DNA from 2 places in the Brevibacillus sp. 7WMA2 genome. Region 1 is predicted to be linked to the other one. Evidence: riboswitches for the same ligand, from Rfam matches in the RefSeq annotation. Region 1 holds a riboswitch; the other holds the start of a gene.
What was found. Region 1 has a riboswitch for FMN ahead of GOP56_RS19610 (ECF transporter S component). Riboswitches for the same ligand answer to the same signal wherever they lie in the genome.
Positions count from the first base shown of each region.

Region 2: linked by a shared signal. The riboswitch ahead of ribD (bifunctional diaminohydroxyphosphoribosylaminopyrimidine deaminase/5-amino-6-(5-phosphoribosylamino)uracil reductase RibD) and the one ahead of GOP56_RS19610 (ECF transporter S component) in region 1 are both predicted to bind FMN.

Region 1 is NZ_CP048799.1:4,523,951-4,539,968, forward strand. Features, by position in the region: gene GOP56_RS19565 (MFS transporter) at 1-843, shown strand, start outside; gene GOP56_RS19570 (DL-endopeptidase inhibitor IseA family protein) at 896-1,510, shown strand; gene GOP56_RS19575 (zinc metallopeptidase) at 1,578-2,261, opposite strand; gene GOP56_RS19580 (glutamate synthase-related protein) at 2,533-7,119, opposite strand; gene GOP56_RS23490 (hypothetical protein) at 7,437-7,595, opposite strand; one part of gene GOP56_RS19585 (IS3 family transposase) at 7,759-8,660, opposite strand; one part of gene GOP56_RS19585 (IS3 family transposase) at 8,660-8,948, opposite strand; gene GOP56_RS19590 (glutamate-1-semialdehyde 2,1-aminomutase) at 9,056-10,351, opposite strand; gene GOP56_RS19595 (ABC transporter ATP-binding protein) at 10,506-11,501, shown strand; gene GOP56_RS19600 (ABC transporter permease) at 11,503-12,297, shown strand; gene GOP56_RS19605 (ABC transporter permease) at 12,302-13,090, shown strand; FMN riboswitch at 13,163-13,316, shown strand; gene GOP56_RS19610 (ECF transporter S component) at 13,596-14,237, shown strand; gene GOP56_RS19615 (HAD family hydrolase) at 14,322-14,993, opposite strand; gene GOP56_RS19620 (winged helix-turn-helix domain-containing protein) at 15,028-15,654, opposite strand; gene bcp (thioredoxin-dependent thiol peroxidase) at 15,813-16,018, shown strand, end outside.
Region 2 is NZ_CP048799.1:894,332-910,349, reverse strand. Features, by position in the region: gene GOP56_RS03895 (bifunctional 3,4-dihydroxy-2-butanone-4-phosphate synthase/GTP cyclohydrolase II) at 1-7, opposite strand, end outside; gene GOP56_RS03890 (riboflavin synthase) at 33-707, opposite strand; gene ribD (bifunctional diaminohydroxyphosphoribosylaminopyrimidine deaminase/5-amino-6-(5-phosphoribosylamino)uracil reductase RibD) at 724-1,878, opposite strand; FMN riboswitch at 2,197-2,336, opposite strand; gene GOP56_RS03880 (VOC family protein) at 2,635-3,018, opposite strand; gene GOP56_RS03875 (NUDIX hydrolase) at 3,347-4,123, shown strand; gene GOP56_RS03870 (cysteine hydrolase family protein) at 4,199-4,753, shown strand; gene GOP56_RS03865 (nicotinate phosphoribosyltransferase) at 4,807-6,441, shown strand; gene nadD (nicotinate (nicotinamide) nucleotide adenylyltransferase) at 6,456-7,094, shown strand; gene nadE (NAD(+) synthase) at 7,096-7,917, shown strand; gene GOP56_RS03850 (macrolide 2'-phosphotransferase) at 8,070-8,966, opposite strand; gene GOP56_RS03845 (DUF6941 family protein) at 9,628-10,017, opposite strand; gene GOP56_RS03840 (hypothetical protein) at 10,044-10,460, opposite strand; gene GOP56_RS03835 (MauE/DoxX family redox-associated membrane protein) at 10,457-10,948, opposite strand; gene GOP56_RS03830 (peroxiredoxin family protein) at 10,987-11,421, opposite strand; gene GOP56_RS03825 (ATP-binding cassette domain-containing protein) at 11,426-13,207, opposite strand; gene GOP56_RS03820 (hypothetical protein) at 13,279-13,764, opposite strand; gene GOP56_RS24300 (laterosporulin family class IId bacteriocin) at 13,853-14,005, opposite strand; gene GOP56_RS03810 (helix-turn-helix transcriptional regulator) at 14,260-14,937, opposite strand; gene GOP56_RS03805 (DUF4241 domain-containing protein) at 15,359-15,895, opposite strand.

The DNA.
Region 1 (16,018 bases):
GCTTTAGTAGCCTCCAGTGTGCCTCAGGAGCGTTCGGGATGGGCCTTAGGCATTTTGCAATCCTGTGTTGTATCTGGCTCGATAATGGGGCCTTTCTTTGGAGGCTTGCTTGCAGATTTAGTTGGATACCGTGCTGTGTTTATGGTAACAGGCAGTTTATTATTTATAGCAACGCTTATCATTACGTTTACCGTAAAGGAAGACTTTACACCTTTGCCAAAAACAGAACAGACAAGTTTGCGAGAGGACTTTAAAATGGTGTTTGCAAGCAAAACACTGCCGGTTCTGTTTGGCGTAACGGTAATTGTTCAATTCGCCCTAAATGGAATTGTTCCGATCCTCCCGATCTTTGTGAAAGAGCTGATTGGGAGTAGCGAGAGAGTGGCCTTTTTTGCAGGATTGGTGACAGCTATGACAGGAATAGCTAATGTTATTGCTTCCCCTCAGTTAGGCAAATTGGGAGATAGGATTGGTTCGCATAAAGTATTGCTCGGCTGCTTGCTTGCATCTGCTATTATCTATATTCCAACGGCGTTGGTGCAAACGCTCTGGCAATTACTTATTTTGCGTTTCATGGCAGGATTATGTGTAGGAGGACTATTGCCGGCCGTTAATTCCTTGTTACGAAAAGCTACCCCGAGTCATATGGTTAGTCGAGTATTTGGCTATAATAACAGCTTTTTATGTCTAGGCAATATGCTTGGACCGGTGACGGGAGGCTTTCTAGCTGGATTTGTAGGCTTAAACGGTGTATTCTTAATGACGAGCATTCTCCTGTTTTTAAATTTTATATGGTTCTTGTATGCGGTTCGACATGGTTTTGAGGCAGTATCGAGTGAATAAGCGTAACGTGCCACCATGTTTTGGCGTCATACTGAAAAAGGAGTGAAACAATATGAAAAAATGGACAGGCTTTCTGATTTTATCAGCTTTGGTTTTAGCATTGGCAGGTTGTACAGGCAATCAGCCCGAACAGAAGCCTACAACTCCAACGACAGAAACTGCTCAACCAGCTGCGGAGATAACAAAACCGGCTGGAAGTAAGCATACCAATATGGATGAAAAAGAAGCTGTCGCGTTGGCAGCCGAGGGAGCAAACGCTTATGAGTATGTCTTACGCGGAGGAAAAATAGATCCAGATAAAAGTAAGAGCTTTTCTCATGATGGAAAAGACTATCGCTTTGTAGGAAGCGATATAGATACGAAAGAAAAGCTGATGAAATACCTGGAGAATATCTATACCAAAGCTGCAAGAGATAAAGTCATAGACAATCTTAAGCTAATTGAAAAAGAAGGAAAGCTGGCTCAACCAACCGTAGATAAAAGCAGTGTGCTTCAATGGGAAGGTGGGCAGGCAGAAATGATTACAGAAGATCAAAATGGCAGAGAGTATGAAATTAAAGTTCCTGTCGGAGAAGGCAATGAAGTTGATTTTAAAGGCTATTCTGTTCGTATGAAGCAAGAGGATGGGGCATGGAAGCTTGATACCATTCCTGGTGTGAAGGAGTAAGTTGCATCAACCATAAATGAAAGGCGCCCCTGATGGGACGCCTTTTTTAGATTTATAAAAGGAATTTTTAGTCGTCGCTGTCTCGTTTAAACAACCAAATATACTCAAGCAACTGTAGTACAGACATGAGAGCTGCGGCTACATAGGTAAGAGCTGCAGCACCAAGTACGGCCTTAACCTCACGTTCTTCTGAGTTGCGAATATAGCCCATTTTAATCATTAAATCTCTGGCACGGCTACTAGCGTTGAACTCGACTGGCAAGGTGATGACTTGAAATAGCACGGCTACGCTAAAAGCAATGATCCCAAGCAGGAAGAGACCACTGATTTTCAAGAATAGACCACCTAATAACAAGAAAGGGGCTACTCCCGAAGTAAGGTTGACCAATGGGAAAATGCGATGTCTAGCAACTAGCATTGGATAATCAACCTTGTGCTGAATCGCGTGACCTACCTCATGACAGGCTACAGAGACTGCTGAGATGGAGTCGCTAAAATACACAGGATCTGACAAGCGTACCGTTTTAGACATTGGGTCGTAGTGGTCTGTAAGAGTACCTGGTATATGTTCGACTGGAATATGGGATAAACCGTTAGAATCCAGTAAATGTCTAGCTGCCTCAGCCCCGGTCATTCCAGAAGAAACAGGTACCTCCGAGTATTTGCTAAACGTTCCTTTTACACGGAATTGTGCCCACATCGTTAGACCGAATGCCGCCAAAATTAATATCGTCCATGGGGTAAAAAGCATGTAAAATCACTCCTATCTATGATGATTCTCCTTGTCCTCTTCTCATCCTATGTTCATTGTGCACGAAAAATGGTGAGAAGACACAAAAATACATCTTTATTATGAAAATAAATCGTTGGGTAGCTCGTTATTTCAGCTTGCCAGTTAATTTACATACGTATTAACTTAAAAAAGGTTTCATTTATTTTGATATTACCACAAAAAAAGATCAACTAAAAAAACAAGCCCACACCGGGGCTTGCTTTTCTTCTTCTCTTCTTCGGTACTGTTCTTACTCAGTTGATACAGAAGGATCGGCTTGCTCTCTTTTAGGCGTAATTTGTACAAAATGAGCTTCCGGATGCTCCAATAATTTTTGAATGAGCCCTGCTTCTTCATATTGTTCTGTGGCCAATAGCTCTTCTTTATATTTTGTTACTAGCTCGGATACATCAGAAATACCTTTGCCATCAAGCTTGTAAATGAACACTTTGGCCCCTTTGGCGATACGACGTTTCAGGGCATCCTCATCAAAGCCTAGTTCTGGTTGTAGTCGAACATATACAGTACCACCCGTCATTCCAGCACAAATCCATGGGCCTGGATCACCAAGCACGACGGCGCGGCCATTTGTCATGTATTCAAAAGCGAAGCCTTTTAGATTGGCACGGGCCCCTAGTCCTCCTAAATGATCTTGAAGTGGCTCTGTAATAGCGCCGCCAAATACAACGTCTGCACCGGAGAGGCGAATGCAGGCACGAGAATCAGCATTTCCTTGAACAATAAATAGTCCCTTCTGTGCTCCGTAGCAAAAGCTTTTTCCGACAGAACCATTGATATAGTGCCCGTGGGCTCCTTTAGACTTGAGAATGGAGACAACACCTCCAAAGCTCGTTTTACCAACACCATCTTGTGCTCCGCCTTGTACGCGAATTCTCACACCCTCTGCATTGTAGGCCGCAAGCCCGTTTCCTGGAACACTGCCGTGATCATAAGACAAGGATACCTCTGGTAATGACATATAGCTTCCGTCTAAATAAGGCTTCACACGTGCTCCTGACCAACGACTTCCCAATACTCGCTCTCCTGATAAAATGGCTGAAAAATTTTGCTGAATCGGTTGATCGAGGCTTACATAGTGATAGTGATCCCTTTCTTGAACTTGCTCTGCGTTTTCTATTGCTCCTGCGGCTACCAAGATTTTCGCGGCTGTGGATTCATAACTAGCCCCGCGATGCTTGGGAGTAGTAAATAAGGGATGGACACAGAGCAGTGACTCCAAATCCATTTGCTTTAAGCCACGAGCCTGCACTAGCAAATCGGATCGACCTACGAGGTCCTGCGAATGGGTAAATCCAAGTTTGGCAGTAATTCGCTGTAGTTCTTGCCCAAATTGGGTGAACAGATTAGTAAGTCCAGATACGGCCAAATCAAATTGACGGGGAACAAAACGGCGTAAGCCCTTTTCGTGAGCTTCTTCCAAATTATCAATTTGCGTGGCTATTCCAACATGACAGGTATCTAAGTGGCAGCCGCGACAGGTAGTACATCCTACAGCAATCATAGCTAACGTGGCAAAGCCAATGCGATTAGCCCCCAGCATCATTAATTTAGCCACATCCAGTGCGCTTTTGACGCCGCCATCTGCCCAAATCTCTACCTGATTGCGTAGACCGGCCTCCAGTAAGGCATTATGAGCCGCCTTTACACCAATCTCAGCGGGAAGCCCGACGTGTTGTAGGGCATGCACACGGGCAGCTCCTGTGCCACCATCAAATCCTGACAAGGTAATATAATCAGCACCAGCTTTGGCTATTCCCACAGCAATGGTTCCAATATTAGGTACAATAGGCACCTTAACGCATACTTTTGCTTGATGATTGGCTGTTTTTAATTCTGTAATCATCTGAGCCAAATCTTCAATGGAGTAGATATCATGGTTATTGGAAGGTGAAATTAGATCGGACCCTACGGTAGCATTTCGGGCAGCAGCAATCTTTTCTGTAACCTTCGAGCCGGGTAAATGTCCGCCCTCACCTGGTTTTGCCCCTTGACCAATTTTGATTTCCAATAGGTTTGAAGAGTTAGCTAACTCAACATTTACGCCAAATCGTCCTGACGCTATCTGCTGACCGCGGGTGCGTGGGTATTTGCCCAGCATATCTTTAATTTCTCCGCCTTCACCGTTCATGGAAATCATATTGAGGCGATCAGCGGCTTCTGCATAGGCACGGAAGGCTGTCTCATTCTGTGAGCCAAATGACATAGAAGAAATCATAAACGGCAATGAATGCTCCCCTACGCTGTTGTCCACTTGCTCGGGTTCCATTCGAGCCGTATCCTGCTGAGTGCCTCTTTTCTCATAGGCGATATCGGTTAAGTGACGGATGGAGATCGGGTTTTCCTGCTCATTTTCTTCTAATTTTAATGCGTAATCTGCATAAGGAATTTCAGCGCTAGCAATTTGCCCGATGGCCTTCCATAACCGTGGGAATAGGTGGAAGGTTCGTGCCTCACGTGCTTTTTCGTCCTTATATAATTCGTAGCGCTGACGACTTTCTTCCTCTAATTGGTCAAGTGATAGGCCGGCCTTATCTGAACCACAGAAGGTTGGGATTTGTAGAATATTAGCTACTTCCTCATGCAGACCTATTGCAGAAAAAAGGCGCCCATAGCCACGTAGCTCATGAATACCGATTGTTGATGTTACTTTTTCGAGCCCTTTTGTTAAAGCAGTAAATAGATTGTGAACTGCTTCTGTTCCTCCCTTTGCAAATACAGTGGCAAACAATAAGTGTGGAGCCACTGCCTCTGCACCGCTTCCCAGTAGAAGAGCGATGTCATGCAAGGAACGAATAGCGCCGGATCGAACGATGATGCTTACTTGTCTGCGTAGATTATGACTAGAGGATTCAGCTTGCTTGAGCGCTCTGTCAATATGGGCTGTTATCAGCAAAGGATCGATAAAATATTGATTTTCAATATGAACCATTGAGTCATCAAGAATTAATAAAGCGGCTCCCTTTTCCACAGCTTGACAAGCCTCCTGAGCAAGGCGATCCAATGCTTCCGATAAACGTTCAGTTTCTCGAAATACGGTTGGCAAGACGACTACACTATGCGGATTTGTGTGGAAGCAAGAAATAATTTGTTCTAAAGTCATCATACCTTGAGGAGATGCAAGCTCTTGGAACGATTGTCCCTCCACGAGCAGCGGTGAAGCGATCTCCATGCGAGTATGCGGTTCAGTTTCCTTTTGTGATAGGAATGTTCTTTTTCCTAAAACCACACGCGTTGAAAAATGTTCAATTTCTCGATCTCTGTCGATTGCTGGATTAGTTACGACTGCCACGCTTTCTTTAATGTAATCGCTGATATTTTGGCGTTCTTTGGACAAGGCAGCGAGTGGTCCGTCATAGCCAAGCGAACGAATCGGCTCTGCACCATTAGAAGCCATTTGCTCAATAAGCTGGATTTGCTCTCGATCCCAACCAAATGCACTAAATGCTTGAGCAGTAGGCGCTTCATAATCATAAGAAGGAGCGACCATTTCGCTTTGATAGGCGTAATGTAAATGCTGGCGGAAGTGTTGACAGGAAATTTTCGTCTGAAAGCTGGCCTTAACAAGCTCTTGCAGCTTTGAATGACTAAAGATTTTGATACCTTGTTGGTTTAGCTGAACACCAATTTTCTCGCCAGGGGCTAATGATTTTGGCTCGCTTACCATTTCAGACACAGGAATAATGCCTTGCTCGGAGGAGAAATAAAGGGATTCTTCACTTTCTACCATCCAGACGGGGCGCAATCCCAAGGAGTCCACACTAAAGACGCATTGATCGGCGTAGCGAGAAACGATACCAGCGGGACCTTGAGCAAAGTGCCCCCAAGCCTGTCGGAGGTACGTGTATAAATCCTGTAAATCATGAGAAAATAATTTTATTTCATTGTGGATAGGTGGAAAAATAACCTCTAAGGATTCAAATAGGGTCAATCCATAGCGATGAATAAAGGTTTCGATGGTACGATTTAGATTTTGAGAGTCACTACCACCTTCGACTAACGGTACGTGTAGCATGCGGGCCTCTTCTTCAAGTTTACTAATGGTATTAATTTCTCCATTATGTCCTAATAAAGAAAAGGGCTGGACTCGGAAAAAATTAGATAATGTGTTGGTTGAGTAGCGATTATGACCGATTGTAACAGTAGAGGCGAAGGATGGATCAGCTAAATCTACGAAATAGCGGGGTAAGATGTTCGCTGCACCCATCAATTTATAAGAAACGGTGTGATTGCTGAGGGAAGCAACATGTACATGATAGGTATCTTCAATTTCAACATGGAGTTCAAATAATAATCCGGCGTATTGTTCCGGTGTTAATGTGGTTGGATGGATGGCTTGGTTTGGCATGAAAGCGATTTGCCAAAAGAGTGGTTCATCCTGCTGTGCGTTTTTTCCTAACACGTTTGAATGAACTTGATTTTCACGCTCAGTTAAAACAGTTAAGCCGTGTTTTTTTATAAGCAGGCCGATTTCTTCCTGGACTTTTTTTACCTCATGTCCTTTGCGGGGAACAAAAATATGAGCAACTGCAAAGGAAGGATCATAAGCCAAATCACTTTCGAAGAGTGAGTTTTCTAAATATTTCTCCCAAAGATAACGAGGGATATCCGTTAATACACCACATCCGTCACCTTCTCCATCAATAAATCCAGAGCGATGCTCCATTTGTACTAAGGTCCGAATTGTTTCATCTACATTTTTCCTTGTAGGTGTTCCTGTTTTTTCGATGATACAGATAATTCCGCAGCTATCATGTTCTGTTGTGTGATAATTCCGAAAGTTACTAGTGTGCATATGCTTTTCATTTCTCTTTTGCATAGTAACGGTCAGTAGGTCTGACCTCCACCTCCTTCGTTCTTCCAAGACAGTTGAGTATAAGTCCTTTTTATAGAAGATTGGACTCAATGTGGATGCTCATTGTGCAAACAGGGGAAGCATATCGTTAGTTACCATTGAGAATAACACGAAAGAGGCAAGCAAAACAATATCAAAACAGTTAATTATACAAATGTAAGCGTTTTTATGCAAATTTTTTTCTGATATTTGTGTGTTTATTGAATTGATGAGCAATATTTTGGTATAAAATTGTATAAATTATACAAATAAACAACCCCCGATAATGGGGGCTGCCATGACTATTCGTCCCGATTTTCTGTTTTGTGCTGCTTCGTTTTGTGATGTTCTGTTTTACGTGGATTCTGGAAGCTTAAAAATTCCAGTGGCTTTGCACTCATCTTGGGATCAGTAAAGGTTTGCTCTGGTGCTTGTGGAAAGTCGTTTTTACCTCTGGACATTGACTAGCCCTCCTGTATTACGCTTTTTGAGTGAAGACACCAGTAGTTTTCCCCGAAAGCCAGAAGTTTGCCCGATCGTTTTTTTCCAAATGGAAAATAAGAAAGGCCTCCATACTTTTACACGTTGGTCTTACCCCTGTCAAGTAGACAGTATTAAAAAAGCCTAAGCAGCCAGTGTGTTTCGGTATTCCACCGGAGCACACTGGTTTAATTTTTTCTGGAATCGTTCATGGTTATAAAACCATATGTATTTTTTTATGGCTTGAAAGAGTTCTTCTTCTGTTTTACACTCAGAAAAGTACAATGTCTCGGTTTTGAGATGCGAAAAAAAGGATTCAATGCAGGCGTTATCGAGGCAGTTTCCTTTGCGAGAGTGGCTGCCTTTTATGCCAAGTTCCTTTATTAGCTTATTGTACTGCTTAGACGTGTACTGGAAACCCTGATCAGAATGCAGGATCGCTTCCTGCACGTCTCTTTTTTTGCTCAGTTGTTCCACAGTATCCAATACGAGCTGTAAGTCATTTCGATGAGAAATCTTCCAACTAACAACTTCGTTGTTATAGAGATCCTGGATGACTGAGAGATAGTAAAATCGATTTTGAAACGATACAAAGGTGATATCTGTTACAAACAAGTGATTTGGCTTGTCCGTTTTAAACTTACGGTTAAGTAAATTAGGATGAATAACAGATACTGTTTTACCAAAATAACGTCTCTTCTTTCGGATAATAGACCGAAGGTTTAGCTCCTTCATCAACCGGTATACTCGTTTGTGATTCACATTCCATCCTTTCTTTCTTAATGCAATTTGCATTCTTGGATATCCGAAGTATGGATGAGCTTGGTGGATCGCTATTAGATGTTCCTTCAGATTTTGATTCTGCTCTTGTCTCAATGATGGTTTTCCTTTTGCGTTGAGCCATTTGTAGTAACCGGATCGAGACACTCTCGCAATTTCCACTAACCAAGTAAGGGGATATTTTTTACGTAGCTCATTTATGATTAAAAACCGATTTACTTTCCATACCTTCCCCCCAGATGCAGATTCGGATTGCGCTTTTTTAGGTATTCTACCTGCGCTTTAAGATAATCTCTTTCTTCTTCCACAGTAGCAAATTTGGTGCGTGGACGACCAATAAAAGGGTGGTCACCAGAACGGCTCTTCCCTCGTTTATCCATAACCCCTTCTCCGCTATTGAACTTTCGAACCCACTGCTTAACCTGAGTTGAACTTGGTATTCCTAATGCTTTAGTTATCGCTTTATAAGACATCCCTTTTTCTTGATACAAATTTACAGCCTTCAGCTTAAACTCCTCGGAATAACGTTTGAATTTTTGACCTTTTTTAGCCATAGGAAATCCCCTCCAAGTAGAGTGTACCACCCACCGTCAGGTGGGCGGGCTTTTTACACTGTCTACTCAAAGGGGATAATACCACGTTTGGAGGCCTTTTTGATCTTTTATTTCTGTGCCATTTTCGCAAAGCAACGGTCTACTGCTTCGATTGTTTGTTTAATATCTGACTCAGTATGAGCTGTTGTGATAAACCAAGCCTCATATTTAGAAGGAGCCAGACAAATTCCTTCGTCCAATAACAAACGGAAGAATTGGGCAAACTGTTCTCCATCAGCACTTTGGGCTCCATCATAATCCGTAACGGTTGCATCGGTAAAATAAACAGCTAAAGCACCTTTTACGCGATTAATGCGAATGGTTATGCCGTGGCTTTCTGCGGCTTTACTAATCCCAGCTTCCAAGAGCATACCGAGACGATCGAGCTCTTCGTATACGCCTGGTTGTTTGAGCACTTCTAAGCATGCGATACCCGCTTTAATGGAGGCAGGGTTTCCTGCATGTGTACCAGCTTGATAAGCAGGTCCAAGAGGTGCTACTTGTTCCATGATTTCACGACGACCGCCATATGCCCCAATTGGCAACCCGCCGCCAATAATTTTACCTAAGGCAGTCAAATCAGGCTCTACTCCCAATAAGTTCTGTGCTCCACCATAGCAGAAGCGGAAGGCAGTGATTACTTCGTCATACACCACAAGGGCTCCGGCCTCGTGAGTCAGGCGATTAACTTCTTCCAGAAAGCCTTTTTGAGGCATTACGATACCGAAGTTACCAACAATTGGCTCGACTAAAACAGCAGCAATTTCATGTCCCCATTTTTCTAGCGCATCTTTATATGCGTCAACATTATTAAATGGAACAGTAATAACCTCGTTAGCAATGCTTTGTGGGATACCAGCGCTATCTGGAATACCTAGTGTGGAAGGACCAGAACCGGCAGCTACTAGGACTAAATCAGAATGGCCGTGGTAGCAGCCAGCGAATTTAATGATTTTTGTGCGATTGGTATAGGCACGAGCTACACGAATGCACGTCATAACAGATTCTGTACCTGAATTATTAAAACGAATACGTTCCATGGAAGGAATTGCTTCCCGAATCATCTCAGCAAAGGTAATCTCCCAAGGAGTTGGCGTACCATACAGTGTGCCATTTTGTGCCGCGTCCACGATTGCCTTTGTAACGTGTGGATGAGCATGCCCAGTAATGATGGGACCGTACGCTGCCAGATAATCTATGTATTTATTTCCATCTACGTCCCAAAAATAAGCTCCTTGTGCTTTTGCCATGACGACAGGAGAACCGCCACCAACGGCCTTAAACGAACGGGAAGGGCTGTTTACGCCCCCGACAATAACACCGTAAGCTTGTTCATGCAGTTTAGTTGATTGTTCACGATTCATGATTTCTTTCACTCCTTTTTCGACCCTTTTATCATAACATAGGATACCAAGTGTATTTGGGGCAAGTTTCTTTTTGCAAGTTGTCTTTGGCTCATATACACTATCTATCGTGGCAGTTACACCATAAAGCAGGAGAGGAAGGAACGCGAGAAATATGATAAATGTTACGCAATTAGAGAAAGTATTTCGCATTCACCAAGCTCGCAATGGCTTGTCTGGTGCTTTTCGCGATCTCTTTCAACGAGAATATAAAACAGTTCGTGCTGTTCATGAGCTTAGCTTCGAGGTACAAGCAGGTGAGATGTTTGCCTTAATTGGTGAAAATGGAGCCGGTAAGTCAACAACTATCAAAATGCTGACAGGCATTTTAACCCCTTCTAGCGGAGAGATTTTAATTAATGGCTATCATCCGCACCGGGATCGAGAAAAATATGTTGAGTCCATCGGGGTTGTTTTTGGGCAACGTTCACAACTGTGGTGGGACTTGTCTCCATTAGAGTCGTTTCGTCTATTGCGCCGGGTCTATAAGGTAGATGAGGTAGCAGGACAGGCGTGGCAGGATCGGTTAATAGAAGAATTAGACATGGGCTCATTCATTCAGCAGCCTGTTCGTAAATTAAGTCTTGGACAGAGAATGCGCTGTGAAATCGCTGCTGCTCTTATTCATAAACCGAAGCTGCTGTTCCTTGATGAGCCAACAGTAGGCTTAGATGTACTGGTAAAACAAAAGATTCGTGACTTCCTAAAAAGTCTAAACGAAACGGAAAATACCACCGTTTTGCTTACTACACACGATGTATCTGATATTGAGGCACTGTGTAAACGAGTCTTAGTGATGGACAGCGGCAAGTTGATTTTTGACGGACTCTTAACTGATTTGAAGGAACGCTGGGGGAATAAAACCGAAGTAGTATTCCAATTTAAACAAAAAATGACTACCGAGAATCTGCGGGCTACTTTATCTGAGTTTGAATGCAGTATTGAGGGGATTAATGCATACTCCCTATCTGTTTCTTTTCAGCATGAAAAGCTGCCGGCCATTTTGACGCAAGTGATGGCTAGCTTTGAACTAACCGATGTAACAATCAAAGAAACCTCCACGGAAGAGATTGTACGTAACATTTACTCGACGACAAGCGGGGGATTTTAGCATGTGGAAACTTTATCAAGAGCTGATACGAATTCGCTTTCTGACCCTGCTTGCTTACCGGGTAAATTACTACAGCGGGATCATCATTTATGCGATTAATATCGGAGCTTATTACTTCTTGTGGGGGGCAATCTATTCCGGGCAGGACAATCTCGTTGGTATGTCTTTGGTTCAAATGACCTCTTATGTAGCAATTGCTTGGATGTCTCGTGCATTCTACTTTAACAATATCGACCAAGAAATAGGTCAGGATGTCAGAGAAGGAAAAGTAGCTATTGAGCTAATTCGTCCTTATAATTACCTGTCAGTCAAAACAGCACAAGCCTTGGGAGAAGGGATTTTTCGCCTTGTGTTTTTTGCTTTTCCGGGACTTCTCATTGTTCGGTTGTTCATTCCGTTCGGGTTTCCAAACAGTGGGGAAATATGGGGGATGTACAGTGTAAGCTTGTTACTTGGTTTTGTGGTAAATACCCAAATTAATTTGCTCACAGGCCTACTAACGTTTTTCTTCATGAGAAATGAAGGAATGATTATGGCAAAACGCATGGTGGTAGATTTGCTGTCAGGTGTTGTTATTCCGATTAGCTTTTTTCCTGGAGTCACCCAAACGATCTTACAATATCTGCCGTTTCAGGCTATCAATTTTACGCCTAGTATGATTTTTACAGGGGCACTCCATGGTGAAAAAGCCTGGATAGCAATTGGCATACAAGTTATTTGGATCGCGTTATTGTTTATACCAATTATTCTGTTGTGGCAACGTGCAAAACGAAATTTGGTCGTGCAAGGAGGATAGCCAGATGGGGCAAGTTATACGTTTGTTTCAAGATTATCTCAGCCAGTATTTTAAAGTAAAACTGTCGTATCGGGCCAACTTCATCGTTGAATTGCTGTCCAATATCGTAAGTGAACTGTTAAATCTGGTATTCATTTTAGTTGTATTTACACATGTTCCAAACATTCAGGGCTGGACGATGTATGAGATTATTTTTATTTATGGATACTTTTTAGTCCCCTATGCCTTGTTTACGATGTTTTTTGGTTTTTGGGATTTTAATGAGCGCTATATTATCAGAGGAGAGATGGATCGCATCTTGACGCGGCCAGTCAATCATTTGGCGCAAATTTCGCTGGAATCCATTTCACCAGATCGTATATTTGGAGTTCTGACGGGGCTGTTAATTATGCTGTATGCAGGATGGAAGCTACAGCTTACAATCTCCTGGTACGATCCCATTATCTTTATCCTGTTAGTATTGAGTAGTACCTTGATCTACGGTGGTGTTTATACTGCAATAGCATCCGTGAGCTTTTATAGCGACTCACGTACGGGAATTGCTCCTATGATCTGGAATATTCAAAACTATGGGCGATATCCAGTAGACATTTACAACAATGCAATCGCAATTTTATTGAAATGGATTTTGCCATTCGCATTTGTAGGCTTCTATCCTTCAGCTTATTTTTTGAAAAAAGAGGATTTATATGGGTACACAATGCTAACGCCTGTGATGGGAATCATCTTTTTTACCTTAGGGATTTTAATCTGGAACCAAGGGGTTAAAAAATATAGCGGTGCAGGCTCGTGAGGAATAGCTTCATAAAATGATATTGTCATACGTGGAATTTCAGAGTATAATAATTACGTGAGAAAAATTTCACAATTCCTTCGGGGCAGGGTGAAATTCCCGACCGGCGGTGATGCGCATATCGAGCGTTAGCCCGCGAGCCACTTTTGCTGAAATGAGGCAGAAGTGTGCAGGATCTGGTGAGAATCCAGAGCCGACAGTACAGTCTGGATGGGAGAAGGATGACGACAGTACGATGCACACGTGCTTATTTTGTTGTGTCGGCTGAGGGAGAGGACTGCTCGATAAACAGCCCTTTGTTTCCCTATACCCTCTGGATTATGGTAAAGATCGTCAGTATGCCCCTGAAGAAGCATGATGCTTTTTTAGGGGCTTTTTTATTCTTTTCTAAGAGCGGAACAGTCGTCGTAAGTTTGTTTGGCAGTAGAGTAAAAAAATAACACGTGGTTGCGGATTGCTGTTGCCATCTCTCAAGAAGGAGAAAGAAAAAGAGAGGATGGTCAACATGCAAGGAAAAACAAGTCACACGATTCAAAGACAGCGTCTGAGAAAGCTAGTTACGATCCCTATGCTTTCAGCCATTGCGTTTCTTTTGTACTATCTGGAGTTTCATGTGCCGTTGATGCCGACTTTTTTAAAGCTTGATTTTAGTACGGTACCAGCTATTATTGGCGGGCTTGTTTTTGGCCCAGCAGCGGGAGTACTCATTGAAGTCTTAAAGAATGGCTTGCATCTTCTGCTAAAAAACACAGATGGTTTTATTATTGGAGAAATTGCGAATGCGCTGGCAGGCGGAAGCTTTGTGTTTTTGGCTGTTTATACACAGCGCTTATATAAAAATAAAGTCGGTTTTGTTTTGGGGCTATCGGCAGGTACGCTGGTTATGACAGTGATTATGGCTATGGCAAACTACTTTTTATTGTTACCTTTCTATGCGGTACTCTACTCAATTTCGATAGAGCAATTACTACAGATGTTCCATATGGAAAGTCTGTGGAGCATGATCTTGCTTGGTATTGTACCTTTTAGCATTATCAAAGGTGTCTTGCTGTCGTTGATTGCTTACCCGGTATTTGTCAAAATGTCTGCACGACTTGGCTTACTAGTCACCAATCCTGCTTCGTCAAGTAAACCAGTTATTTCGTAAGCTTAGACGAATTTTGCATAAAACAAAAAGAAAAAAAGAGGTTGCTCCCAGCTAGATAAGGGGAGGCCTCTTTTTTCTTTGAGCTTAGTTACTACCTATATTCCATCTTTTTAACAGCCATTCCATCATCATCGCAGGCTCTGTAAATAATACATCGGGAGAAGGATCAAAAATCCCGTTGCTTTGCGATGCGGGGAACCAATTCACACCAACCGCACAAATGCCGGCAGCTCTAGCCGCGGTGACATCAGCTTGGCTGTCTCCTACATAAAGAGTATGTTCCGGGCAGGCTCGGAGCTGTTGCATTGCATGAAGAATGCCTTCAGGATGCGGCTTATGATTTGTGACTTCGTCGCCTGCTATGACAATTTGAAAATAATCGGTCAGTTTTAATGCCTCAAGAGAAAGATCGGCACTCCTTCTGCCTTTCCCTGTAATAATTCCCATCTGAATACCCGCTTGCTTTAAGGCTTCCAGCATAGTGAGCAGCGATGCAGGGGTTGCTAGCCAGCGGTGTTCATCTACATATTTGTCATAAAAGCACTGAAGAGCTTCCTCATATCTCTCAGACGGAATCTTGTTTTTGATAATTCCCGCTTCCGGTGGCCCGAATAATTCCATAATCTGCTGATCAGAATACTCCTCTTGCAGAAACGTATAAAAGGTATGGCGAATGGCTGTAAAAATGGCTGGTAATGTATCAGCAATCGTTCCATCAAAATCAAACAGTACGGTATATACTTCGGACTTATGCATGCATAGCAGCTCCTTTCTGGATAGGGTGGGCTACTTATTCATCATCGTCTACGAATTCAGCGTTATCTGGATCATCTTGACGCGGTGAAGTCGGGAAAAGCAGATTTAGGTAATGAAAGTTTAGACGATCGGCTGACGGCTTGTTATCTTTATAACGCTGGTAGAGATCCTTCATTTCACTAAAAAGCTGATTACGTTCTTCTTTTGTCAAATGTAAATTCCCAAAGTTGTATGCAAAGGTGTCTTGATAGTCCTTTCGTTTATCAATGTCAGATGCAGCCAGATGATTCATGGTATAAAGCAGCTCTTGTTCAGTCGCATGTAACGGAGAGAACATGATTTCACTTAATTGCTGAGCATTTTCCTCCACAACGAGGTGCAAATTAGCCCTGATGACTTTTGCAATTGGCTGATAGTACTTTTCCACAATGGAGCCTTTTACACGGGTATCCACTTGTTGTAATAGACCGACTTTTACCAATTCCTTAACGTGGTAATGTAGCCGTGCCGCGTTTTCCCCTAGTTCAGTAGCAATTTGCTTTGCAGTTCGAGGCTCTAGGTCTTCAAAAAGCTGTAAAATTTTAACTCTTTCAGGCACAGCGAAGGATTTAAGTGCCTCAGGATCTGTTATTTCAAATACTTCTTTTATCACGTTAGCCATCACCAGGTTCTCCTTTTTCTATTTGGAAAGGTCGGAATTTTTACTATTATGTAATCGTAATGTTTTATTAAGTAAAGTGCAATGCATCTTCTCCCTTTTCTTTTTCCTGAACCTAACTTTTGTTACAATAAGAAAAATGAAGGAAAGAAGGGATTTTCATGTTGGAAGTCGGTCAAATAGCACCAACTTTTAAGAAACCTGCAAATAATGGACAAACGATAAACCTAGAGGATTATCGCGGCAAAAACGTCGTGCTTTATTTTTATCCAAAGGACTCCACGCCTGGATGTACGACGGAAGCATGTGATTTCCGAGATTATCATGCTGAATTTTCCACTCTTAATACAGTAGTGCTTGGGGTAAG
Region 2 (16,018 bases), 1.7 Mb from region 1:
GAAGCATGTAGATTCCCTCCTAGCCATTGGTATTAGACAAACCCATTGTCACGTAAAAAGCTTTCTGTTACAGAATGTTGCTTGTTGCAAGCAGAATGCAAAGAATGGAGTAAGCTTCCTTGAGAAGCTAGTAGCCGTTCCACATATTTACCAATCACATCATTTTCAAGATTTACGCAGTCCCCCACCTGTTTCTTTCCGAGCGTAGTAACTGCTGCGGTATGAGGAATGACCGAGACGGAAAAGGAGTTGGCTTTGATGGCAACCACTGTTAAGCTTATTCCATCTACTGTAATAGAGCCTTGGGGAATGAGATAACGCTGGATATCTGCTCCCGCTTCTATTTCGAATAGTATGGCATTTTCATTTTGCCTTTTCGCTAAAATTCTCCCTTTCCCATCAATATGCCCTGATACCAGATGGCCACCTAATCTGTCGCCAATAGACATCGCCCGCTCCAAATTTACTAGCTCACCATTCCGGAGCTCACCCAGATTCGTTCTCTTCAGCGTCTCTGGCATAACATCAACTACAAAGCCGTTAGCGGTCAACTCGGTAACCGTTAAACAAACTCCATTTACTGCAATGGAATCACCTATTTTACTTCCCTCTACAACCAGCCTGGCGTTAATATGCAGGCTGCCAGCCTTTTGACTGGCTAAAAATCCAGTGATCGTACCTACTTCCTCAATAATCCCCGTGAACATGTATCGTCCTCACTCCTTATGAATTGCCATTATCCGTCCAAAGTGGGTAACCCGTTATCTTTACTTCATGTTCACTCACCTTCTCTACTGCTACATCTCTGAGTTGAATCGCATCTTTCATCAAAGGAATACCGTTTCCTCCGTAGGCGACTGGAGATTCCACTCCACCCACAAGTGTAAAAGCGACATAGGCTATTACCTTTTGAATCGCTTGTGCCTCTAAAAACGCCCCGCTTATCTTGCTGCCACCTTCTACAAGTACCGATACAATTTCTGCCGCTCCCAAGGTTTGGAGGACAAATGGTATCGTTACTTGATCCTCTTGTTGCACCGTGATTCGAATTCCTTTTGCACGCAGGAAATCTACTTTTTGTTGAGAAGCTCTTCTTGTGGTAAAAATCCAAACTGGCGATGTAGTATCTTTGAGAATCGTAGCTGTCTTTGGAATACGAAGGGTTTGATCAAGAACGACTCGTATCGGCTGTCTTCCCTTTTCATACAACCGGGCTGTCAGTAAGGGATCATCTTTTATCACCGTGTTTATACCCACTAAAATTGCGTCAGACTTAGCCCGTTCCGCATGAACTTCCCTGCGTGCCAATTCACTCGTTATCCATTTGCTATCGCCGGTTGCTGTAGCCAGCTTCCCATCTAATGTACTGGCCGTCTTCAATGTAACAAACGGCCTTTTCGTATGAATATAATGAAAAAACGATTCATTGCATTCTCGGGCTTCCTTTTCGAATACACCGACCTGCACATCTATACCAGCATGTTTTAAAGCTGCTACACCTTTACCTGCCACCAGTGGATTAGGGTCTTCTATGGCAATGACAACCCGTGCCACTCCTGCATCTAGTAGCGCTTGAACGCAGGGTGGTGTTTTCCCATAATGACTGCATGGCTCCAAGGTTACGTATACAGTCGCCCCCGCTGCCTTTTCCCCAGCCATTCGTAAGGCATGAATTTCAGCGTGAGACTCACCAGCCCGCAGATGGGCTCCTAGACCAACAATGCTCCCATTTTTCACAATAACAGCACCCACTGTAGGATTAGGAGATGTCTGATGACTCGCCTCTTCTGCCAATTGAATTGCTATCTTCATAAAAGCTTGATCCAACAGCACTTGATTCTCACATTCGCTCCTTTTCCATTCTTGAAGCTCATTCATAAGCGTTCCTCCTTTCTGTGTTTTTTTGTTCTGTGTATCTTGCTTTTACTCTTGCAAACGCACCTTGGTTACTTTCATAACCTATTTTTTACAATAAAAAAATGCCCTTTTCAGTAAAAGGGCATAGAGAAATACAGCCTACCATCGGATTTTTCAAAAAACGGATACATAAAGTGTTACACCACCGCAAATAGATCATGCCTTGACTGACATATTTTGAATATATCTAAATAAACCGTCTTCTCATTTATGAAAAAACAGTCTGCGATGGCCACCACAATCTAAGTCATGTATCCTCATTGAAAAATGTGATAAGCCTTGTACCTTCTCCCATCCGGACTATACCGTCGGCCTTGGATTTTCACCAAGTCAGTCGCAAAAACGGTTTGCGAGTCGCGGGCTCAGACATAATCGTCATTACCGCCGGTCGGGAATTTCACCCTGCCCTGAAGGTGGTTATGCAATTGCCTGTAGTATAACACAAGTATCCATACATGGGAACGGCTACTTTTCTGACTTCTTGTCAAACGCTTTGTATTTTGTTGGATAATAAGCTACAGCTTGGTCTTCCTAGTAACGGGAAAAATTTTGTGTTTACACTAGAAACCTACGTCCTACTATCCTGATTGTCACTGCTTGTCCAACGTCTAATGCCGACATCCTCATCATGGAGAATACGTTCATTTATGTTGAAAAGGAGCATTAGTAATGTCTGTCTGCTAATCTTCCAAGCCGCTTTTACTTCATGCTTGTGTATCATCCCTGAAAAAGTTGGATAAGATTACCGCATGTATCATGAAACACAGCAATGGATGTCCCTTCTATATCTACAGGCTTACTCTTAAACACTACACCCAGTTTTAGCAGTCTTTCATACTCTTTGTGAATATCGTCAACAGCAAACGTCATTAAAGGAATTCCTGCCTCAAACATTTCTTTTTGAAATGTTTTCGCAGCGGGATGCCCCAGTGGTTCCAAAAGCAATTCAATTTCTTCCGGGCCTTCCGGCGAAACAACCGTTATCCATTTAAAATCTCCTACTGGAAAGTCGCTTTTTTTCACAAAGCCTAAAACCTCTGTATAAAATGAAAGAGCTCTATCCTGATCGTTGACAAATATACTTGTTAGTTTAATTTTCATTGAAATTCCCTTTCTTCTAAGATAAATTCAAGCTGAACACAGAGAATATACCAAAATGGAACGAATTTGTGCATTTATCCATCTATATTATTGATCAAACTTTCACTTCCATTCCAACTCCTTAAAAAGACCGATTGCCCTTTCCGCTTCCCTAATTTTTGCACAAGTATTTAGATATAGCCTTAGCTACATATATAATTAAATACAACTCCTTCCCCATAAGCAAAGAATGTATGTAAAAAGTCCTGAATTTAATATAGTCGTATTGACAATATAAAAATAACTATATAAAATAACCTCAAGAACACGTAGAAAGGAGCTTCACACTTTGCAAATTCCTCCAAAGGAAAAGCCAGTCTATCGATCTCCTGATGGCTTACCTACCGACATTTGTATATTTACGATTACATCGGAGCCTAGAAAAGATACCAAGCACAAATCCCTTCCCGATCGTAAGCTAAAAATATTGCTGATTCAGCGTGATCCACAAAGCGATCGCTTTCCAGGGTATTGGGCTTTTCCTGGTGGTTTTCTCAATGAACACGAAACACTTGATCAATGTGCTGAACGTGAGCTGCGTGAGGAAACACACATCTTAAATGAGAAGGTACATATTAAGCAGCTAAAAGCCTACTATACTCCAGGCCGTGATCCGGGGGGATGGATTCCAACCGTTGCCTATTATGCCCTTGTTAATGAGCAGGCATTGACTGGATTTAAGGCTGATGACGATGCTGTAGATGCGCGTTTGTTCACGGTTAGGGAAGCAATGTCCATGAATTTGGCGTTTGATCACAACGAAATCTTAAAGGATGCTCTACAAAAAATCCAAGAGATTATGGTTCAGACTAATATCGCGAAAGAATTTCTACCCGAAGAGTTTACCTTATCTGAGTTGCTTCAAGTCATTGAGACAGTCGTACCTGATTTTAAAGTAGATCGCTCTAACTTTAGCAGACGCTTGGTGTCTACCATAAATAGAAAAGGGATTATTGAAGAAGTCAGAGATGCGGAAGGTTCTGCTAAATACTCGAATAAATACTCACAAAATCCAGCCAAATTATATAAATTTACTGACTACGTGCCATTTGTGAGCATCTATTAATCCTTCTTTTTTTACTCATTTATATAGTCATATTAACTATGTTAAATCAAACAATTAAAATGGAGGTATATATTTATGAGTCAAAAAGCTATCCTGATCATCGATTACACGAATGATTTCGTTGCAACCAATGGCGCTTTGACATGCGGAGAGCCTGCCCAAAAAATCGAAAAGCGGATTGTTCATCTTACCAATCACTTTCTTCAGAATGGTGAATTTGTGGTAATAGCTGTAGATGCACACAAAGAAATTGATCCATTTCATCCTGAATCGAAGCTCTATCCGCCCCACAATATCATCGGAAGTGAAGGACGCCAATTATATGGCGAACTACATAGCCTCTATAAACAAAAGGAAGCGTCCATTTATTGGATGGATAAAACAAGATACAGTGCATTTGAAGGAACTGACTTAGCACTACAACTGCATACGCGCGGTATTCGCCAAATTCATCTTGTCGGCACATGCACGGATATATGTATTCTCCATACGGCCGTATCTGCTTGGTATCTTGGCTTCGAGGTGATTATTCATGAGGATGCAGTTGCAAGTTTCAACCCTGTAGGACACGATTGGGCATTACAGCATTTTAAAAACCAAATGGGAATACAGGTTGTTAATCATTATTGACTAATTATGTATGCTTTTCACTCAAGAATATATAACGAGGGGACTGGCCGAAAATGACAAAAACAATCTTTGATATTGTTGATCCGAAAATATATCGCTATATTCATATGTGCCTCTTCTGTAAACAACCTGCTTTTAGAATGACGTCTGAAGAAACTCCCTGCCCTCTTTGCGGAAAACAAGAATTTGAAATCCTTCCCTTTTATGATCCCTCCAGAGATTACGGTCTTGATGTGGATGAATATGCGATTACGATGATGTATGCTTTATACAAAAAAAATCTACACCGCACGATAGTTGTCTTTGATGATTTTTATCGTAAAGCTCCTTTTGTTAAGCCAAGCAGTGATTTTACTGGTGAGCTAGGGGGATACGTTGCTTTTGGGGGACTCGACCAGTTAATTGATATTGTAGAGAATTTATACTTTAATGAAAGTGACATTGAATATCTGCGGTCCAAGGGCATGTATGAGGAAGCTTTCCTGTCAGAACTTCGCTCACTACGTTTTACCGGGAGCTTGCAAGCAATGAAAGAAGGTCAAATCGTCTTTCCAAACACTCCTTACATACGAATGATTGCCCCTATCATGGAGTGTATCTGGATCGAAGCACAATTGCTTAATACAGTGAACAGTGAATCCCTGCTCATGACAAAAGCGTCTCGAATTGTGACAGCAGCAGATGGGCAAAGTGTAATTGAAATGGGAAAAAGACGTGCTCAGGGACGTGACGCATCCGTACAGGGAGCTAGATCAGCCTATATCGCTGGATTTGACTACACCTCTAATCTGAAAGCTGGGAAAAAATATGGTGTTCCTACTACAGGTACACATGCTCATTTATTTGTTCAATTTTTCCCAAATGAACTAGATGCCTTTCTCGCCTTTGCTGAGGTTTTTCCCGCTAAAAGTATTCTTCTTGTCGATACCTTTGATGTTTTAGGTTCAGGTATTCCCAATGCCATTAAAGTGGCTAAACGGATGGAGGAACATGGGCAGAAGCTTACTGGCATTCGTTTAGATAGTGGCGATTTAGCCTTCTTATCTAAACGAGCTCGAAAAATCCTAGATCATGCAGGTTTTCCCTATGTAAAAATTGCCGCTTCCAGTGACCTAGATGAGCACACGATTACCTCTCTGAAGCATCAAGGAGCTAAAATTGATATTTGGGGCATTGGAACCAAATTTATCACTGCCTATGATACTCCTGCCCTAGGTGGTGTACACAAAATTGTTGCAAGAAGAACCGAAAAGGACTGGGTGGCTCTAATTAAAGTCTCTGAAAATATAGACAAGATTATTAATCCTGGTTGTAAAAAAACCTATCGGATATACGATCAGGATGGTATGGCAAAAGGTGATTATATTTGCCTTGAGCATGAGAATATTCAAGGCCTCAAGGAGATTCAACTGAAGCATCCAGTGCATCCATTAAAAATGAAGCGTGTAAGCCATTTTACAACAGTCGAGCTATTAGTTCCTATCTTTGAAGAAGGAAAGCTGGTTTATGATAAACCATCCCTGGAAGAAATCAAGCAGTTCCATCAAGCCCAAAAGAATACATTCTGGGAGGAATATCTTCGCTTAGACAATCCAGAGGTATATCCCGTTACTTTATCTGATGAATTACGGGAGCTGAAAGATAAAATGATTAACGAAATACGCGAGCTTGCTCTCATAGAATCTTAAAGGAGGAACCCTTCATGCGATATGGTATTTACGGAAGTAGCTTTGATCCTATTACCTATTCACATCTTTTTACAGCTGCTGCTGTGGCAAAACGTAAACGTCTGGACAAAGTGTTTTTTATTCCCTGCTCTTCCCTGCGTAGAGATAAGATACTTCAGACTGAAGATCACCACCGCTTACATATGCTTCAGCTTGCTTTAGAAACGTGCAAAAACAAGAAAAATCGTTTTGGGGAACCTTTATTTGAAATCTCTACCGTTGAAATGAACGCGTTACCCGGTGAAACATATACCTTTGACACAATGAATCATTTCAAAAATCTGTATCCGCAAGATGAAATCTTTTTTATCATGGGAGCAGATCTTTTAGAAGGCATATCCTCCTGGGGGAATGCTGAAAAATTGGTGAAAAACAACAAGTTTATTGTCATGGCAAGAGAAGGCTATCATTCTGATGATTTAATCGCTAAGGACCCCTTGTTACGCAATAATGATGAAAATTTCCTGACGATGTCAAAAGGAATCAGTATGGGAATTAGCTCTAGCTACATTCGCGGTGAGCTTCGCAATGATGGTGAAGCTAGTTTTCTCCTGCCTGAGGAGGTTTTGGATTACATCAAGGAACATCAATTATATGTGAGTGAGGTCCGTTGAGATGGCAAAACAAACAGAAATGATCAAAAAGCTACATGTTCATGTAGATGCACAGCCCAAACGTGAATTTCGTGACAGGGTAGATTTTTTAAAGCAATACCTTCTTATATCTGGAGCTAATGGATACATTGTGGGAGTAAGCGGCGGAATTGATTCTACCTTAACGGGTATCATGGCCCGGGTTGCTTGCGATGAGCTTACGCATGCGACGGATAAACGATATCAATTCGCGGCTGTTCGTCTTCCCTACGGAACTCAAATAGATGAAGCTGACGCCCAGAAGGCACTTCAATTCATCAAGCCTCATCAAAATATGCTGGTTAATATCAAGCCGGCCGTTGATACTTCTCTTGAACAGCTTAAACAATCAACGGGGATTGAACTGTCAGATTTTCACAAGGGTAATGCAAAGGCAAGAGAACGCATGAAGGTTCAATATGATATAGCCGGTCACTTAGGACTATTAGTTCTTGGGACTGATCAGGCAGTCGAGGCAACTACCGGATTTTTCACTAAATATGGAGATGGAGGCGCTGACGTTGTCCCCCTTTCCGGTCTGACCAAGGGGCAAGTAAGACAAATTCTGCAGTATCTAGGAGTACCTGAAATTTTATATTTGAAAGTTCCTACAGCCGATCTTGAAGATGACCATCCTCAATTACCTGATGAAACCGCCCTTGGCTTTTCTTACGATGATTTAGATAACTATTTAACCCTGAAGCCTGTATCTGCTGAAATCGTGGAAAAAATCGAAGAAAAGTATGATAAAACCGAGCACAAGCGCCGCTTGCCAGTAACTCCATTCGATGACTGGTGGAAGTAAAAAGTCCCCTCCAAGTAGAGTGTACCACCCTCCGTCAGGTGGGAGAGCTTTTTACACTGTCTACTCGAAGGGGATAATATCATGCTTTTTCGGAGAGGCAGCTTTTTCAATCCATACATTTTCAATCTGAGCCTGCTCTCCTTATCAAGGAATTATACACCCAGCACTTGTTTGGCCATCTGCTTGTACTCTTCTAGCCCTGATTTTTCGGCAAATTCAGCAATGGCAACAGGATAACTAGCAGCTAGTTCAATAACATGATCAGCCATATTCGGCCAAACGTTTCCACCTGCTTGCTCATAGTGATAGATTAATCTTTGCAGAGCTTCTTCTCCAAAAGTCCGATAATGAGCCACAAAATCATGGGCAGGATCAGTTACCCTTGCCTCTGTCCAATCAATCAAGCCTGTTACTCGTGATGCTTCATCAACTAGGATATGTCCCGCATGCAGATCCCCATGAATGAGTACCGTTTTCGTGGGCCAAAGCGTATCATTTGCAAGCCAATTTTGCCAGCGATTCCAGAGATCATTACTTACTCCAAATGTCATTTTGATTTTATCCATCCTCGCTCTCATCGAAGCCCTTGCTTCTTCAGCAGTCTCCAGTTCTATCCCAGCCTCTCTGCAAGTGTTCGGATTAATCCGATGTAGGGAGGCGATTGCAAGGGCAAGCGTTTCATGAAAGACATCTGGTACATTTTTTTCGTCAATTTCCCAAATATATGCCTTTGCTTCTGGATCAATCGTTCCTGCTGGTACACCTTTTAACAACTGATAGGCAATCAGCTCTTCTGAGTAAATTCTCCAAATCGGTACTTGTACCGACACTCGCGATTCTATCAGGGGTAGAATCTGTCTCTCTTTTTTTGCCGAGGGTAGAACGTCTATTCGTCTTGGATACCGTAACACCCATTGTACTCCATTCAGATCGCGCACCATAACAACCTGAAAATCTATTCCAGAATCATCTCTCTTTAACGAATCCTCTTTTAGTAGCAGTCCATGCTTTTTCGCATCCGCCAGAATTTGTTCGTCTGTTTTTATCATCATATGCTACACGTCCTTTATTTTAGTATTTTTACACCCGAAACTGTGTCAAAACAAAATACACAGGCATTGCTACCTGTGCTTGAGTAACGGGAAAAGAACACCAAAAATAAGTCGGGTGCCATTTACGTTGTTCGTGTGAGACGGCGCGATACAAGAGAACATGTAAATACTTGGTGCAAGCCTACTCTTTACTAGCTATCAGGGTAGTAAAACAGCGTGCTTCTATCCCAAAATGATGATCTTACCATTACACGCGTCTCTTGGCTTACATAAATTTACGATACAAAAAAAGACAGACAGCGAATGTCCATCCCTTTTTTATATCGTTCTCATAGAGTTTTCTTATAAAAAGGCAGACTAATCCCGATTACTCTACACACAGGCAGAGCCTTTGATCACTATTAAATTAGTGGGACAAAGTAGTAAATCGGAATCTTATGTATGCCATGAGAAAACCCTCCGTTCAATAAATTTGTTTCAGAATACCATAAGTCTTAAAAAAAATACAATTTTTTCTTGCTTATACCGCTTTGTCAGCGCCTTTCACATTTAGTTGTTTTTTTGCAATTCCGAAAAGCCCTAATGAATAACGAAGCTTAGGTAGCTTCATAAAATGATCATTCACTATCTCTTGCAATAAAAAGCAGGCTTCCTGTTCCTATGATGCTTGCTCCAGCCGCACATGGACTGGATGAGTTGTAATCACTTCTCCATCATAATATAGTTCTGCTTTATATGTTCCTTCCAAGCTAAGTACCGTAGACATTTTTAACGATGTTTCCATTTCAGAGGATTGCTCATCCTTGCGTTCATGATACATTGTGATGGGACTCGAAATCCCAACATCTTTTCCATTCCGATCTTTGATTTTCAATTGAAGCTCAAAGGTTGCCTGATCAGGTAATTCTTTCAGAGCGATAAACATCTGAAAAGTATACACGCAGGGCAATGCTGGAATCGTGATGTCATGAAGGATTTGCCCTATGTCGTGTTTTTTATGTTCCTTGCTAAATTCGATGTTATCTACTACTACCAATTGACTATGCATGAAAGACAAACACCTCGCTTGTAATTTTAATACGTATGAAAGCGTACAATCGATATTTTCTTGAAAACCTCCTGGTAAGTAAGAAAAGCAGGAAAAGCTGAAATCCCTAAATCATCAGACACGATCCCCTGTTCATCAACCCGTAGCTTCGTATGTTCATTGATTTGGCGAGAAAACACCCTTGCTTTCCATTCAGGCGCCTTATAGATGATATAGATCTGATAATCAGGGAAGCGGTGGCTGATTTCCGCAAGATATTCAGCATTGCTAGGATCTGTATAAGATAGAAAGAGAAAAATACTCTTGTCATGCAGATCCGTAATCTCCTTACTGCCAGAAACATAGATTTGAAGATACCTTTTATAATAGAAGGCTTTGGTTATCTTCATTCCGATGATCAAAACAAGTATGATGCCCCCAACACTTAACACGAAACCCATCATGGCACCATCATCCTCATTTTCTTTCTCAGTTTAGATAAAATGGTCAATTCCTTGTAAATCGGTATGAAAAACGCTGCTACAATGAGACACGGCATGATCTGCTCAGGGGGATTTGGTATTGCCTCTAGCTGGTTAGCTATCCAAAAACCTCCGCTCGCTCCAAGCAATAACAAGCAATTTCGCAGGATGGCAAGTTTTATGTTTGTCTTTTTGGTACTACCCCCAAAACAGCTACAGGCAAAGCTTTTTTTCTGCTTACTTGCTCGTATGAAAAGTCCGGTAAAAAAAATCATCAGCAAGCCAGTTAGGATAAAAGCCGCATGTAAAAAAGCAAGCTGGGCAAAACAAATCGCTAAGACAAATTCCATAAGAATAACCAGATAGGAGCTGAGCATCACATATTTTCTCGATATAACATCAAAGTGTACAATCGATTGTCTGAATTCAAACATTGAAAAGCACTTTGTAATAGCGGAAACAAAGAACATGAACGCAAAACCATACGGAAGTAAGAGCAGATATGACATCATTGGAGTGTTACACTTTCTAGAATTTTATGAAAATCTTCTGCCTTGTAGATATCTCCTTTGCTAATAATCACACCCTTTGAATCAGTAAGAAGGAGGAACGGGTGATAGCTAACCTTAAAGATTTCGTTCATTTCCTGATGTTTCAGTTGAATCACGGGGAAATTCCATTCAAAATAATCTGCCATTTCTGCGTGATCCTCGATTTCTCCATCCGAAAAAAGATAAAGCTGCATATCCTGACTCTGACTTATCGATCCAAGGTGAGGTAATAAATCGATACAATAGGAGCAAAAGACGGAGACGAAAACTAAAGCAGCCCCTTTAGGCAAAAATTTCAGCTCTAGTTGTGATGAATCCCAATTTATGAAGTGAATGTGTGGAATGGGTGTACCTATTTCTAAACCGGTATCACGAACTAGTTTTTTTGACATGGTATTATGACCCCCTATTTTCGTAGACTAATTCTGAATTGTACCACTCGCTTTGACGTTCCCAGGTTCGATAGTATTCACCCTTTGCATTCATTAATTGCTGGTGAGTTCCTTGCTCGATAATACTTCCTTGCCTCATATAATAGATGCGATCTACCTTTTTCCCGATTCCAATTCGATGAGAAATGATGAAGAGTGTCTTATCCTTCGCTAGCTCTAGGATATCGTCAAATACCTTCACTTCACTGTTTGGATCTAATGCTGAAGTGGGTTCATCTAAAACCATCAGATCCAGATTGCGATATAATAATCTAGCAAGTGCGATTCTTTGCCATTGACCACCGGATAGGTCTACCGAATCCTCATGAATGTCTCCAAGCTTGGTAGACAAACCGTTTTTTAACCGATAAAAATCTTGTATATTCAGATGTTCAAGCAAATGATACAGCTCCTGATCATCTTTCCTTTCATTTCCCAAGCAGATATTATCCTGAATCGTTACCTTATATTTCATAAAATCCTGAAAGATTGCCCCACAGCTTTTCCATAAACCTGCAACATCTAATTGCTTTTGCTCCACACCATCATAAAAAATCGTATTATCCGGTGCCTGATATAAGCCTAGCAATAGCTTGATCAGCGTAGATTTTCCTGCTGCATTATCCCCAATAATAGCAATCTTCTCCCCTTTTTTTATCGAGAGATTGATCTTATGAAGTGCGGCTTCCTCCCTATTCGGATAGGTGAAGGTTAAATCGATTACCTCTATCCCCTGCTTTAGCTGAAAATCTGTTATCGCTGCTTGGTTTTCCCTCTTGCTCGGAGTAATCAAATCTAATTTCTGATACTCATCTACATAGCGCAGGTTTTCTAATAGATTTTTGCACTGGAGAAATAAAGACAGGATATTTCGTTCAGCCAACGAGGCAGCCAAAGATATTGCAACGAAATCTCCGATAGTCATCCTCTTCTCTACCACAAGGAAGACCATCATCACCATAATCATTAATCTGCTGCATACAGTTAACAAATTACTTATAAATTCTGGTCTTACATTTAATTTCGTGATTTCTATATTCATGTTCATGATGTTTGTTTTTGCATCGAGCCATTTTTCTTTAAAAAAGGAGAAAGCCTGAAATAAGAGAAACTCTTTTTGTGCCTCTTTTCGAACTAGCAGATCGCGAAAATATGTAGATAGGTTATGGGCCCGCGCCATTTGTAAATTCATAGAAACCAGCGGATCGATAACCTTAAACACAAATACACTTTTTACAAGGGAAAACCCAATAATAATAGCACCGATAAGCCAATACCCACTTACCAGCACATAAATGGAAATTCCCCCTGTCAGTAATGCTTTTACACATTGTATTCCGGATTGAAAGGTAGCTTGTATTTTCATCAGTCCAAGCGACCATACCTGTATCTTTCCTAAAAAGCTGGGATGCTCACGCTCTAGCAATTGCATACCTGCTAGCTTGTCAAATAAGATTTGTTCCCTGTAAATTCCAAATTGTTCATCACATTTCGTATTATAGAATCGCAAGAAAAGTTCAAACGTCTCCTGAAGCAGTTCAAGGAACAGCATTATTCCAATTCCAAGTAGTGCAAGATAGATTTGTGAACTGACAAGATTATCGATTGTATATTTATTCGCAACAATAATAGCGTTTGATTGTAGAGCAAGAATAATACTTAAGGAGCAGACCAAAAGCATATAGGTTTTGTTAAAATTCCAGATGATTTTACATGCATACAGAAATAATTGTTGTCTGTGTCGCATCTTTTGAAAAAATCCCAAATGCTCTCGGTTGCTCGAGCTATGTACAGAACCCTTGCCATTTAGGCTCATTTTTAAATATTCTCCAAGGAGTAATAGACATCCAGAAACGGTTCCATTCTCATCTCAAGTGACTCCACTTCATTGCGAAAACTACCGCAAGTGATAATTTGGCCTACACGATTCATAGCAATCATAGTGGGAACCAACTCTATAAATAATTTTTCCCCTATCTCTTTTAGATCCGTTAACTCGATCGGAATAGAGATTCCATACTCTTCTTTTATCTGCTCTTTATATTCCTCTGATCCATATAAGAAAATCAGATGATTAAACTTATTATATTTATCAGCGAATTCTTTTATCGCATCATATTTACAAAAATTGCATGTTTCACTCATGATGTAAATAACGGTTCCGCAAGCCTCTTTACGAACCCATGTAAAATCTATGGCCGGTCCATCTTTCATTACATTCATTTCTTCCGGAAAATAAGTCCCGATCTTTTCCAAAAAACGATTGGGGTTTTTGAAAAATTTTTTATGATTATCTGTTTCCATTCTTTTATCCTCTCCTTTACATAAAGGACTAGGAACACTCTATATGAATATAGAGTGTTCCTTTTCTTCCCTTATTAATGTGTAGAACCTAGCAGCTGCTACCCCACTCTGTTCTGCAATATACTTGAGTACCGTTCATGCAAATTGCATAAACATGTCTATACATTTTATTCTCCAAACCGTGACACTGGTAATCTGTATGCGTCCAACCTGAGATCGCATCTGGACATTGGCAAGCCATACTCTTCATCCTCCATTCAAATGTTTGAATTTTTTGAATTTAATTCATTTTGTTTTGTGGTACAGACTTCATACTCTATTCCATGGAAAAAGCGCACTAGAGATATAAAGACCTGCGAACCACTTCGAAAAATTACCAGTAATGAATACTGAGGTAAAACTATCAGGTGATTCAAAGTGGTAACTTTTACATTTTTATTATATTATATCCAATTTCATTTAAAATCACCTTCAGGGGGGATTTTTCTACTGTAGTTATACAAATCTTCTAACTAAGTCCACTCTATTATTTACTCCAACCTTATTGTATATATTTTTTACATGGGTTCGAACCGTCTCTACCGATATAAAATGATGTTTCGAAATATCTTTAATTGAAATATTTTCAAGAAGACTATGGACAATCTCGCATTCTTTCTTGGTTAACTGAAAATCTTTACATTTTTTCTCCAGTTCCTGCTCTTTGTGAGAAGTACTTACATTGTTTAATTGCCATTCTACTGTTTTTATGATGTAGCAAAAAATATTCACTATGTAGGAGATATGCTCTTCTGATTGATAGTTTAAGCTAATATATCCCTTTTTTGTATTATTAATAAAGATCGGACTTCCAAGACTGATCCATCCTGGCAGTTCATTTGGAAACATTTCATTTCCATAGCAAATTGCGGGATTTCTTGTAGAACTTGCCTCTTGGATCGTTTCCATTGAGAACGCTATCATTTTCTTCTTAAAAGAGTCATCCAGCTCCTCATTCATCGTCTTTCCATCTGAGCACATGAAATCTATGCTGTTCGCATCCTTGTTGGTAACAATGAAGAAATGAGGATTATGAAAAAAAGGCTGAACAAAGTGAATTTCTTCTTTAAGATACGCTAGCAAATGGTTAATTGTCACTATCGGTATCTCTGTGTGCTGTTGCAACGATAACACCTCACTAATATTTATGTTTTAATAAAACCTAACATATATTGTAAATTAAAACAAAAATATATAACAGATGTCGACTGAAAATTATATTTTTTCAAAAATTAAACATTTTTATTACACGCATAAAATTGTATTTAAGTTATCAACTAAATGTAGGATATCCAGTCGTACAATTCCGCTACCCTTGCTATATATCATTACTTTCACGAATTCCTAAAAATAAAAAAACCTTTTTGTTGCATGTCTATCCAAAGAGAGAAGACAACAAAAGGTGAGGTTACTATCTTATCATTCTTTGTATAGGTGCCGATATCTATAAATTTATCTAATTTGTATGTAAACTTTTTCTTCATGGGCTTCTCCTTTCATGGACGTATCCCTACCACCAAAAAAAGGAACCGTCCAGGTCCCTTTGGATGTCAGGCTACTTCTCGTCTTCCTCCTCTTCAAGTAAATCCTCTTCAGTAATAAATACGATCTGTACCGCTATTACTTTTCCTTCAGCATTTTTCGCGATAAATGCCTCATAGCCACCGTCGCCAAATCCTGAGCTAGATACGACACCACCATTAATCACTCCAGCTTGGAGTTCACTCAATGTCTGGTCGCAACAGGAAGAATACCATCTTTGCTCAGGCATGAATTTCGTTTCTCCAATTACAGACTCATCCACTCGATAGATTTGACGCTCAAAGATTCCCGCTTGACCACTGTCTACTCCTACAATAAAGTTACATACTTCCCAATTCGTCACCTGTTCAAGGTCAATTGACGCGTGATAAGCACATACTAAGGCACATCGCTCTCCCCAATCTCCTGTGTCTATTCGATCAATGACGCCAATCCACGTACCTACTACCGCTTCCTCTACAACTCCTGAAATGCCTTGTTCATAATTATAGCAAGGATCTGATACCACTAATGCCCCAGATGCAACTTGAAATGTCCCTAGATTAATCATTCCTCGTTTCCTCCTCAAAGTGATCAACATATACTAGTAAAAAAGAAGAGATTCCCAAACAGGTTGAGAAAAAAATGATACGATCAGCATAAAAATGAATTCAGATTTCCTGTTATTCATTAT